DNA from 2 places in the Nitrobacter sp. CN101 genome. Region 2 is predicted to be linked to the other one. Evidence: predicted binding sites of a transcription regulator. Region 2 holds the regulator's gene; the other holds the start of a gene.
What was found. The regulator LexA, encoded in region 2, represses DNA repair genes until DNA is damaged. The targets are predictions, from matches to a motif close to TGTTCNNNNTGTGTTCNG.
Positions count from the first base shown of each region.

Region 1: ACZ5IL_RS20740 (DNA recombination protein RmuC) is a predicted target of LexA. The motif match lies at 3,386-3,403, and genes of this name have one in related genera.

Region 1 covers NZ_AP038833.1:4,152,922-4,159,170, reverse strand. The annotation lists gene dapE (succinyl-diaminopimelate desuccinylase) at 1-491, shown strand, start outside; gene ACZ5IL_RS20760 (phosphorylase family protein) at 488-1,048, shown strand; gene truA (tRNA pseudouridine(38-40) synthase TruA) at 1,045-1,782, opposite strand; gene fmt (methionyl-tRNA formyltransferase) at 1,782-2,726, opposite strand; gene def (peptide deformylase) at 2,758-3,285, opposite strand; gene ACZ5IL_RS20740 (DNA recombination protein RmuC) at 3,434-4,648, shown strand; gene ACZ5IL_RS20735 (AmpG family muropeptide MFS transporter) at 4,688-6,043, shown strand; gene yddG (aromatic amino acid exporter YddG) at 6,109-6,249, opposite strand, start outside.
Region 2 covers NZ_AP038833.1:2,325,745-2,331,993, reverse strand. The annotation lists gene ACZ5IL_RS11570 (HlyD family secretion protein) at 1-900, shown strand, start outside; gene moaC (cyclic pyranopterin monophosphate synthase MoaC) at 978-1,508, shown strand; gene ACZ5IL_RS11560 (molybdopterin molybdotransferase MoeA) at 1,731-2,945, shown strand; gene lexA (transcriptional repressor LexA) at 3,109-3,816, shown strand; gene ACZ5IL_RS11550 (ComEC/Rec2 family competence protein) at 3,857-6,148, opposite strand; gene ACZ5IL_RS11545 (glutamine--tRNA ligase/YqeY domain fusion protein) at 6,235-6,249, opposite strand, start outside.

The DNA.
Region 1 (6,249 bases), 1.8 Mb from region 2:
GTGATCCGCTGGACCGGGGGAGTGCTCAGTTTCAGCCCTCCAATCTGGAATTCACCTCGGTCGATGTCGGCAATCCGGCGGCCAATGTGATTCCGGGACAGGCGCGCGCGAAGTTCAACATCCGCTTCAACGACCATCACAGTCAGGAATCGTTGCGTGCGCTGATCGAGGCGCGCGTTGCCAAAGCCGCGGGTAACCGTGTCCAAACGCGCATCGTGTGGGAGCCTTCGAATGCCGACGTGTTCCTGACCGAGCCCGGCCCCTTCACCGATCTCCTGGTCGCAGCCATTGAGGAGGTCACCGGCCGCAAACCGGAGCTCAGCACCGGCGGCGGCACCTCGGATGCGCGCTTTATCAAGGACTATTGCCCGGTGATCGAGTTTGGTTTGGTCGGGCAGACCATGCACCAGATCGACGAGCGTACGCCGGTGGCCGATCTCGAAAGGCTGACCCGTATCTACCGCGGCGTGCTGGATCGCTACTTCGCATGAACGACAAAATCCTCGTCCTCACCGCCATCGACGACGAACTCGACAAGGCGCGCGCGCCCGATGGCGTCCGGGTGATCTATACCGGCGTTGGCAAGATCAATGCCGCCAGCGCAACCACGCTGGCGCTGCTGACGATGCACCCGTCACTTGTCATCAATTACGGTACCGCAGGAAAGATCAATGAGACGCTCCAGGGTCTCGTGGAGGTCTCAAACGTCGTCCAGCGCGACATGATGGCGATGCCGCTGGCGCCGCGTGGACGCACGCCGTTCGCCCCGGAGCTTGATCTGTTGACTTCAGGCCAGGGCGGTGTCGTCTGCGGTACCGGCGACAGCTTTGTCACAAGCTCCGACCCGTGGCTGATCGAGAACAATATCGACATCGTCGACATGGAGCTGTTCGCGGTGGCGCAGGTGTGCCGGCGGCACGGCCTGCCGTGGCGTGCGTTCAAGTTCATCACCGACGACGCCAACGATCTCGCGCATCAGGACTGGACCGCCAATGTGAAGGATGGCGAGGGCCTGTTCTGGGATGCGCTGGAGCGGATTCGCTCTTAGTAATCCACCCGCACAAGATACAATCCGTCGGGCGGCGCCACCGGCCCGCACGCTTCACGCCGCCGCGCGGCTAGCGCGTTGGACAGGTCATCGGCGTTCCAGCGGCCATGCCCGACCCACACCAGTGATCCCACCATCGAGCGCACCTGGCTGTGCAGGTACGAGCGCGCCGACGTGATGATGTTGACGTTGTCGCCGGTCCTGACGACGTCGAGCTGATCGAGCGTTTTCTCCGGCGATTTCGCCTGACATTCGGTGTCGCGAAATGTCGTGAAGTCGTGCTTGCCGATGAGCCGCTGTGCCGCCGTGTGCATCGCCTCCGCATCGAGCGGCCGCGGTACGCGCCAGACATGGCCGACATCTATGGCGAGGTTCGCGCGCCGATTGGCGATGCGATAGATGTAGTGTCGCCGGCGTGCTGAGAAGCGCGCCTCGAAGCTGTCGGGCACGATCTCGGCTTCGAGCACGCCGATCGGATGCGGGCGCAGGTGCGCGTTGAGCCCGTCACGCAATCGATTCGGTACGAAGTGCTTTGCGATGTCGCAATGGGCAACCTGCGCCAGCGCATGGACGCCGGCATCGGTGCGGCCCGCGCCGTGCACGCGGACGTAGTCACCGCAAATCGCCTTCACTGCCGCCTCCAGCGCGCCCTGTACCGAGGGACCGTTGTCCTGGTACTGCCAGCCGCAGAAGGGACCTCCGTCATATTCGATGGTCAGCTTGTAACGGGGCATCAGACGAGCCGCAGCGACGGCGTCAGCGGCGTGCCGTTCAGAAAGGCGTCGGCTTTCAGCGGTGGCTTCCCGGCGCGTTGCAATTCAAGGATGCGGATCGCGCCTTCGCCGCAGGCGATCGTTAGACGGTCGTCGAGGAGGCTCCCCGGCGATCCCGCGCCTTCCGCCAGCTCACAACGCAGGAGCTTGACGCGGACCGGCTCGCCATCCACCGGCATCTCGCACCAGGCGCCCGGAAACGGCGACAGGCCATGAATGTGGCGGAGCACATCGCGCGAACGCCTGTTCCAGTCGATGCGCGCCTCGGCCTTGTCGATCTTGGCGGCATAGGTGACGGCGCCATCAATGCCGATTTCGCTCTGCTTGGTCAATTGCAGGCCGTCGCGCGACAGCGAGGCCATCGCACGCACCATCAGATCTGCCCCAAGCGGCGCCAGCGCGTCATGAAGATCCGACGCCGTCATCGCATCGGTGATGGTAATCCGCTCGGCCATGGCGACGTCGCCGGTGTCGAGGCCGGCATCCATCTTCATGACCATGACGCCGCTTTCGGCGTCGCTGGCCATGATGGCGCGGTTGATTGGCGCGGCGCCGCGCCAGCGCGGCAGCAACGATGCGTGCAGATTGTAGCAACCATATCGCGGCGCACCGAGGATCGCCTGCGGCAGGATCATGCCATAGGCGACGACGACCGCGGCATCGGGGACGAACGATTGAAACTCAAGCAGCGCCTCCGGCGTTTTCAGCGTTTTTGGCGTTAGCACGGGGAGGCCTAGGCGCTGCGCTTCCCGCGCCACCGGGCTCGGCTGCAGCTTCATGCCACGGCCGGCGGGCCTCGCCTCGCGGCTGTATACGGCTGCGATCTCATGGCCATGGGCAACGAGTTGCAGCAGCGTCGGCACCGCGAAATCGGGCGTGCCCATGAAAATCAGGCGAAGCGGCATCTGATTGATTTCTGCGCGGCAAGAAGCCGCTTTATCTCGCGGCGAGCTTCGCGGCCTTGGTGAATTTTTTCATCACACGGTCGCGTTTCAGTTTCGAGAGGTGATCGACAAACAGTACGCCGTTGAGATGGTCGATCTCATGCTGGATGCAGGTGGCGAAAAGACCCTCGGCATCCTCCTCGTGCATTTTGCCGTCGAGATCGGTGAAGCGAATCCGCACGCGCGCCGGCCGCTCGACCTCCTCGTAATATTCGGGGATCGACAGGCAGCCTTCTTCATAGACCGACAGTTCCTCCGAAGCCGACCGGATTTCCGGATTGATGAAGACACGCGGTCGCGGTTTCGTCTCTCCTTCCTCATCGCGTTTGGCGAGGTCCATGGTGACGATGCGGACAGGCTGCGCGATCTGGATGCCGGCGAGCCCGATGCCCGGCGCGTCGTACATGGTCTCGAACATGTCGTCGGCAAGCTTGCGGATCTCCGGAGTGACCTTTTCGATCGGCCTGGAAACCAGGCGCAATTGCTTGTCCGGCACAATGATGATTTCGCGAATGGCCATGTCGGCGATGTAATCCCCGAGTCTGTCCGGGTCAATCCGCGAGCTGCACTGACCGTCCGGCCTTCATGAGCAGGCACGTTGAGCTTTCGTTAACTCAGTGTGTTCGCTCTTCGTTCGCATTGTGGGCCGAATCGGCTACAAGATCCGGATGAACGAGATCCTTTTCATACTGGGCGACGTGCCGGTGCGGACCAGCGCCGTGCTGATCGGGTTTGGTGCGCTGGCGCTTGTATTGCTGCTGATCATCGCCATTGTGATCGCGCGCTCGGGACGCCGGGGAACCGACATGGCCACCGCGCAAGCAAGCCGCGCGGACGAGCTGGAGGATCGCCTCAACGACATGATGCGGGCTCAGGCCGAGGCCGCCGGCCGTGTCGACGCCATGGGCAAGGCCCTTGCAGGGCGACAGGCGGAGATGGCGCGGGCGGTCAGCGATCGGCTGGACGCGGTCACCCACCGCGTCGGCCAGTCGATGGAGCAGACCACGCGCAACACCATGGACAGTCTGCGGGTGCTACACGAACGGCTCGGAATTATCGACAACGCGCACCAGAACCTGACCGAACTGACGACGCAGGTGACGACGCTGCGCGATGTGCTCGCCAACAAGCAGTCGCGCGGCGCGTTCGGGCAGGCGCGGATGGAGGCGATTGTGCAGGACGGAATGCCGAAGGGCTCGTTCGCCTTTCAGTACACGCTGCCAAACGGTAAGCGGCCGGATTGCGTGATCTTCCTCCCCGATCAGCGCCCGCTTTGCATTGATGCGAAATTTCCGCTTGAGGCGATGACGGCGCTGCGCGACGCCCGAACCGACGACGAAAGGAAACTCGGAAATCAGCGGCTGCGTGCCGACGTCATGCGGCACGTCACCGACATCGCCGGAAAATATCTGATCCCGGGCGAGACCCAGGACACCGCGCTGATGTTCGTGCCGTCGGAATCGGTCTATGCCGAGATTTACGACAGCTTCGACGATGTGATCCAGAAGGCCTATCGCGCCCGGATCGTGCTGGTATCGCCGTCACTCTTGATGCTGGCGATTCAGGTGATGCAGCAGCTTCTCAAGGACGCGCGGATGCGCGATGCTGCGGATCAGGTACGGATCGAGGTCATGAACATGATGGGTGATGTCGAGCGCCTGCGCGACCGGGTCAGCAAGCTTGGCAGCCATTTCGATCAGGTCAGCGAGGATGTGAGGCAGGTCCTGATCTCGGCTGGCAAGATCGGCAAACGGGCTACGAGGATCGAGGAACTCGATTTCAGCAAGGATGAGGCGGCTGCGGAGACGCCACGGATCGTCGAGTCCGTCGAACCGAAGGTGTTTCCGCCGCAGTTCGCCCGCAAAATCCAGGCTGGTGAGTAAGAGGAGGGCGGAACTGACCGAATCTGCTAGCACTGCGGCATGAGCGCTCCGGACGTCGCCCCAACCGTATCCGAGGCTGCCTCCCGCGCGTCTTGGCGCGAGAGCATGGCGGTCTATCTGCAACCGCGCGTCCTCATTGTCATGATGCTCGGCTTCTCGTCCGGCCTGCCGCTGGCGCTGTCGGGCTCGACTCTGCAGATTTGGATGAAAGAATCCGGCATCGATCTGCACGACATCGGTCTGTTTGTTCTCGTTGGCACGCCCTATACGCTGAAGTTTCTGTGGGCGCCGTTGGTCGATGCCCTGCATATTCCGCTGCTGACGCGACGGTTCGGCCGCCGCCGCGGTTGGCTCGTCTTTTCACAACTGCTTCTGATCGCGGCAATCTTGTTGCTGGCCTCGACCGATCCGATGAAAGCGCCGTGGTTTGTCGCGCTCGGCGCGGTGCTCGTGGCGGCGACGTCGGCGACGCAGGACATCGTGGTCGATGCCTTTCGCGTCGAGAGCCTGCCGGAAAGCGAGCAGGCTGCCGGCATGGCGGGCTATGTCGCCGCCTATCGCATCGGCATGCTGGTCTCGACCGCCGGAGCTCTCTTCCTGGTCAGCGCATTCGAAGGGACAGGCCTGGTCCGCGCTTCGGCGTGGGCGTGGGGCTACATTAGCATGGCGGTGATGGTTCTGATCGGCACCGTCACGGCGCTGGCGGCCACCGAGCCCGAGCAATCCGTGCGCGCCGAACTGGCGACGCGGGCTAAGGGCGGTTTCGCGCGGGTCATGAATGCCGCGGTCGGCGCATTCTCTGAATTTCTGAGCCGTAAGGACGCTCTCGCCGCGCTCGCCTTCATCGTGCTGTTCAAGTTCACCGACGCGTTCTCCGGCACGATGACCGCACCGTTCGTCATCGATCTGGGCTTCACCCGCAACGACTACGCCGCCATCGTCAAAGGCGTCGGTCTTGCCGCGACGCTGATCGGCGGTTTTGCCGGCGGCTTCGTGGCGCGGCGCTATTCACTGGCGACGAGCCTGTGGATCGGCGGCATTTTGCAGGCGGTCGCCAACCTGTCGTTCTCATGGCTGGCGCTGGTCGGCGTTAATCAATGGGCGCTGGCTCTCGCTATCACAGCGGAGAATTTCACCAGCGCTATCGGCACGGTGATCTTCGTCGCCTATCTGTCGGCGATGTGCCGCAATCCGTTGCACACCGCGACCCAATATGCGCTTCTCACGGCGCTTGCCGCGGTCGGCCGAACCTATCTGTCCGCCAGCGCCGGGTTCGTCGCCGAGGCGACGGGATGGCCGCTGTTCTTCGCGATCTGCGTTGCCGTTGCCATACCAAGCCTGATCCTGCTGGCCTGGCTGCAGCGGCGCGGGCACTTTGCCGCGCTGCAGGCGTAAACGGTGGCGCGGCGAACCGGTACCTACCTCGGGTCAAGCCCGAGGACAGGCTTCGCTCGAGAACGCTATTTCCAGATCATGTCCTTCGCCGCGATCAACCCGCCGCCCGCGATCAGCACGGACGCGACGGCGAGCGCCGCAGTCGGCTTCGCGAAACCCGCCAGTATCAGGAACGCGGTCGAAAGTAGCGGCGTCGCATAAGCGGC
Region 2 (6,249 bases):
ATCCTGGTGAAGCTAAAGATCGTTTCCTTCAATCTTTTTTGGAAAGTTTCACCTGTCATCGTGTTGTTGCTGCTCCTGGTCGGGCTCTTTATCCCAATGGGATGGGGCGCACCGCAGGGCCCGGCCCTAGTCGTGCGCAATTCTGTTCAAATCGTCTCCAATGTAGCGGGTGAAGTGTCCGAGGTGCCGGTTCAAGCCAACACGGCGCTAAAGGCTGGCGACATACTTTTCAAAATTGATCCGACGCCCTACCGCGCGACCGTTGACGCGCTGACGGCGCAGCTAAAATTCGCTCAACTGCGACTGTCACAGATGACGCAGTTGTATGAGCGTGCCGCGGGACGCCACTTCGACGTTGAGCAACGGCAATCCGAGGTTGATCAACTGAGAGGACAACTAGAGGGAGCCCAGTGGAATCTCGACAAAACGACCATTCGCGCGCCGACCGATGGTTATGTAACCAATGTTGCGCTGCGGAAAGGCGCGCGCGTGGCGAATCTACCGCTGGCTCCGGTAATGGCATTCATAGACACATCCGACACTCTAGTCGGTGTCGAACTGGCACAAAATGACGCGCGATATGTAGCGCCCGGACAGGAGGTCGAAGTTACGTTCAAGTTTCTGCCGGGCCAAATTTTCCCCGCAAGGGTCGAAAGCGTCCTTCAGGCGATCGCCACCGGCCAGGTACAAACATCGGGCCTCGCCGTCCAGCCAAAGCAGATTGAAGCGGCTCCCTTCGTCGTGCGCGTTAAGCTTGATGACGCTAGGCTTGCAGCGAGCCTTCCCGCCGGCACCACCGGCACAGCCGCCATCTTCACTGATCGCGTAAAGCCAGCCCATATCATTCGCAAAGTTCTGCTGCGACAAACGGCGATTATGAACTACATATTGCCGTTCTAGGCATCGCGAAACTCACGCAGGCGTCTAGCCTCTCCCCTTGTGAGAGGGGGACGATACCAGCTCAGGATTTGATTGATATGGCAGACAAGAAAAACAAGACCGCCGGGAAACACAAACCCGCCCTCACCCACATCGACGTCAAAGGCGAAGCGCGGATGGTCGATGTCTCGGCAAAGCCCGCAACCGAGCGTGTCGCCGTCGCCGAGGGTCAGGTCGTCATGACCAAGGCGACGCTCGACTTGATTGAAAGCGGCAATGCCAAGAAGGGCGACGTGCTTGGCACCGCGCGCATTGCCGGCATCATGGCGGCCAAGCGCACTTCGGATTTGATCCCACTCTGCCATCCACTGGCGCTGTCGAAGGTCACGCTCGATATCGAGGCCGACAAGAAAATTCCGGGCTGCCGCGTCCGCGCAAGCGTCAAAGTCTCCGGCCCGACCGGAGTGGAGATGGAAGCCCTCACGGCGGTCTCCGTCGCCTGCCTGACGATCTACGACATGATCAAGGCCGTGGAACGCGGCGTCCGGATCGAGGGCATTCACCTCGTCGAGAAAAAGGGCGGCAAGTCCGGCCATTATCTCGTGACGGATACCCCCTCAGAACCATAGCCGCCGCGCGAACGGGTCGGTAAGCGGCATTTTGGCTCTTGGTACCGTTGTATGCGAGCCGCGAGTTCGGTAGATGTTTGACGCGCCCGCTAGGCGCATTACGCCTAGCGCGTATTCCGCAAATGGATACCGGTTTTGCGATCGGAATACACGCAAGTTATTGATTGAGGGGATTTTCTTACGGCTGATCGCACGGCCGGAAAATGCTCTAGGAGAATGGTCATGCCCCTGATGACGGTCGCCGACGCCCTTGCGGCTGTTCTTGCCGGAGTCGAACCGCTCCCGGAGGAACCCGTGGCTCTCGAAGCCGCGCATCGCCGGGTGTTGGCGCGCGACCTCCCCTCGCGCCGGACTCAGCCGCCGGTCGCAATGTCGGCGATGGACGGCTATGCGGTGCGCGCAGCGGACATTGCGACAATTCCAGCGCGGCTACAGGTGATCGGTGAGATCGCCGCGGGACGACCGCTCGAGCGCGCGCTGCAAACCGGCGAGGCCTTACGGATTTTCACCGGCGGCGTAGTGCCGGACAGCGCCGATACAGTCGTGATCCAGGAAGACACCGAACGCGACGGCAACCACGTTATCGTCAAGGAGGCCACTGCTCCCGGAAAGAACATTCGTCCTGCCGGCGTGGACTTTCGTGAGGGCGACGTCCTGATCCGGGCCAGCAGCCATCTCACCGATCGCCATCTTTCCCTTGCTGCCGGCATGAACTATCCAGACCTGCCGGTGCATCGCCGTCCCACAATAGCGATGCTCGCCACGGGCGACGAACTGGTTTTGCCGGGCGCGACGCCCGGTCCGGGCCAGATCATCCTGTCCAACGGCTACGCGCTTCGCGCACTCGCCCGAGGCGAAGGCGCCGAGGCGATCGACCTGGGTATCGCCGCCGACACCATGGACGCCACAACCGCCGCGATCCGCCGCGCCCGCGAGAGCGGCGCCGACATTCTGGTTACGACCGGCGGCGCGTCGGTCGGCGACCATGACTTCGTCAAGCGTGCGCTGGAGGCGGAAGGCGTGGAGATGGCGTTCTGGCGGATCGCACTGCGGCCGGGCAAGCCGATGATGCACGGACGTCTAGGCCCGATGCGGGTGATCGGCCTCCCCGGCAATCCCGTCTCGTCCTACATCTGCGCGTTTCTGTTCATGGTGCCGCTGATTCGTGCGCTATCGGGGCGTGAAGATGTGCACCACTGCATTGAACCGGCGCTGCTCGGAAGCGATGTTAGCGCCAATCAAGCCAGGCAGGATTATCTGCGCGCCCGGCTCACGCCCTCGACGGACGGCTTGCCGGTGGCGACGCCGATCGGGCATCAGGACAGCTCGCTGATGGGAAAACTCGCTGCGGCAGAGGCTCTCGTAATCCGCACGCCATTTGCGCCGGCCGCAAGCAAAGGCGAGCCCTGTGCCATCATTAAGCTTTCGCTGTCATAAAACGTCGCTTTGTTGACCTTAAATTAAAGGGTTGCGGAACACATATCGAACATATAGTGTATGTTCATGATTTGTTTCGAGGTTCGTGCCGCGGGGTTATAAGGGCTGCAGCCCCGATGTCCCCTAGTTGGCAAGAACCCCATCAACCAGGGACTGGGTCGGGATGCTCACGCGCAAACAGTATGAACTCCTGCGTTTTATCAACGAACGGCTGAAAGAATCCGGCGTGCCGCCCTCGTTCGATGAAATGAAGGACGCGCTCGACCTGCGCTCGAAGTCCGGCATCCATCGCCTGATTACCGCGCTGGAAGAACGAGGATTCATCCGCCGTCTACCCAACCGCGCCCGCGCCATCGAAGTCATCAAACTGCCCGAACTCGCCGCCAGCGGCGGCGGCGGCCGTCGCGGTTTCACACCGAGCGTCATCGAAGGCAATCTGGGCAAAGTCCGCCGCAGCAGCGGCGGCGCTGTCGTCGACGATGCGGAACGTCCGGTCGCCGTTCCGGTGATGGGACGGATTGCAGCCGGCACGCCGATCGAAGCGTTGCAGACCTGCAGCCACACCGTCAGCGTGCCGCCCGACATGCTTGGTACCGGCGAACACTACGCGCTTGAGGTGCGCGGCGATTCCATGGTCGATGCCGGAATTCTCGATGGCGATCTTGCGTTGATCCAGCGGAACCAGACCGCTGATACCGGCGACATCGTCGTTGCCCTGATCGACGACGAGGAAGCGACGTTGAAACGCTTCCGCCGTCGCGGCGCTTCGATCGCGCTGGAGCCGGCGAACACGGCTTACGAAGTTCGCATACTTCCGCCCAACCGGGTCCAGATCCAGGGCAGACTGATCGGCATTTACCGCAAGTACTGATTTCATCAGGAGCGAAAGGCTCCGACCGTGGACGAGCCGTTCAATCGTCCGGCTGGAGATCCTCGGGCGCCGGCGTGGCGTCGGCCGGGGGCTCCGGTTTTGATTGCAGCTGTGCTGACTGTTCATCGACGGCAGCGGATGACCAGGGACGATCGACGCCGACAGGACGTGCGGCATCAACAGCAAAGCCAGATCTTGAAGCACCAGATCTTGAAGCACTTGGGGTTCGCCACAGGGCAAGAGCGCCTTCACGCCGTAGCCTGTTTTGATCGATCACCTGCGCAAGGCACCCCTCCGGAGCCTGCCACGGCGTCACCATGAGCTCCGCCCGAGCGCAATCATCCTGTATCGCCTCCGGACGCCGCGTCAGCGCGACAAGTCCACCTCCACTCACCTTGACCACGCAGCCCTCATCGTCACATGAGGCGCCCTCCGCCAGTGTAGGGTCGGCAGACCCACGCCCATCCCCGTCGGCGGCAAGCCATTCCTTGACGGTGAAAGAGTCCTTACTCGTGCTGATGAGACGCAGCCTGCCGTCCCCGCCCCTCACGGCGACATTGCGACCTTCGGCGGAGATCAGGATATCCGGCGGCGTCACCGCAAGTGACCACACGATCGCCAACCCGACCACAGCTGCGCCGCTCCAGCGCAGCGGCGTTCTCAACAATCCGAGCAGAATGATGCCCGCGGTCGCCGCGAGCAGCGGTCCCGTTCCAAATGCAGCCGTATGACCGACGGCGCCCGGAAGCGCCGCTACCCATTGAGCCACAGCGACCATCCATTCGATGCCAAAGTCCATCAGCCGCCAGAACACGCCGTCGAAGCCAAACGGCATGGCCGCAAGTCCGAGAAGCCCGGCCGGCATCACCAGCGCCGAGATCACCGGCATCGCCAGCAGGTTCGCAACCATGCCGTATGGCGTCACCCGATGGAAATGGAACGCGACATACGGCGTGGTCGCGAGTCCGGCCACGAGTGACGCCAGCGCCAGCATAGCGATTTCGCGTCCACCCCACAGAGCGGCCCTCGCCGTCGGCGAGTGATCGGGGGTTGCAAGCATCTTCGGCATGCCGACCTGAACCAGCGCCACCAGCCCGAGCGTCGCCGCGAACGACATTTGAAAGCTCGGGTGAATCAACGACTCCGGCGCAATCGCAAGCACGATCATCGCCGCGACCGCGAGTGTGCGAAACGTGATGGCGCGCCTGTCCACCGTGATCGCAATCAGTACCACCGCCGTCATAAAGAACGAGCGTTGGGTCGCGACCTCGGCGCCCGACAGCAGAAGATAAAAAGCGGCTGCCACGAACGCCGCCGCCGCCGACCACTTCTTAATCGGGAACGTCGCCGTCAACGCTGGAACCAGCGCCAACAGCGCACGCACCGCGAAGAAGACCACGCCAGCGACGACGGCCATGTGATAGCCGGAAATCGAAAGGACATGGCCCAATCCCGAAATGAACATCGCCTCATTAACCGGCGTCGTGATGGCGTCGCGCCGTCCGGTCAGGAGCGCGGTGGCAATGGCCCGCGAGTCGTCGCTGAGAACAAGACGGATGCGGGCGTCGATGGCGTCGCGCAACTCCTGCATCAGCGCGGCATAGCGCAACGCGAGCCCACCACCATGCGGAGAGCTCACGGTCTTGATGGCGCCCATGACGAAGCCGGACGCGCCAATGCCATGAAAATACATATCGCGGGCGAAGTCGTAGCTTCCTGGCCGTACAGGCGTAAGCGGCGGCTGCAACCGCGCTTTCAACTCCACGAAGCTCCCAACGGCGGGCGCGGCGCCCTTCCTGACCGACAGCCGTACGCGATCGAGCTTGACGTGCGACCGCCGATTGTCCATCCGAACGACGCGTAGAACAAATCTATCGGTCCGCTCCCGCACCTCGCTGGTTTCGACGAAGCCCTGGAGCAAGGGCGCGTATATCGGCCGCATCAGGACGACGTGGGAAACCTGTGCCGTCTTGATCGTGGCGACGGCAAATCCTGCAGCGACCGCCGCAACCATGACAGCGGCGGCAAACATCCGATGCCGGCGCAAGAGCAGCGCCACCACAAACAGAGCTACGGCGGTCGCGGAGACAACCCAGACAACGGGCTCGTGATCGGCCGAAAAATAGATCGCAATACCTGTGCCAAATGCCACCGGTACCCACGGCAAGAGTTGGCCGGCTGCCAATTCCGCGCCAACCCAGGCTCGCAGCCGCGCCACCATTGCCAGTAAGGTGCCCGAAGGCGTTTGCGAAGGAGCAGCGACGGCTTGCCGCGTCGGCCACGTTCCTGCGTACCCTCCCCTTCGATCGCGGGCCCTGCCCCGCTCCGCCATCCGGCTGCCCCTTCACGCCCTCGCGGCGATGCTAGCGGAAGAGACTGCACGGCGAACAGTGGAACGGATACGGAATACCGGCGAAATCAGGAGCCGGTCGC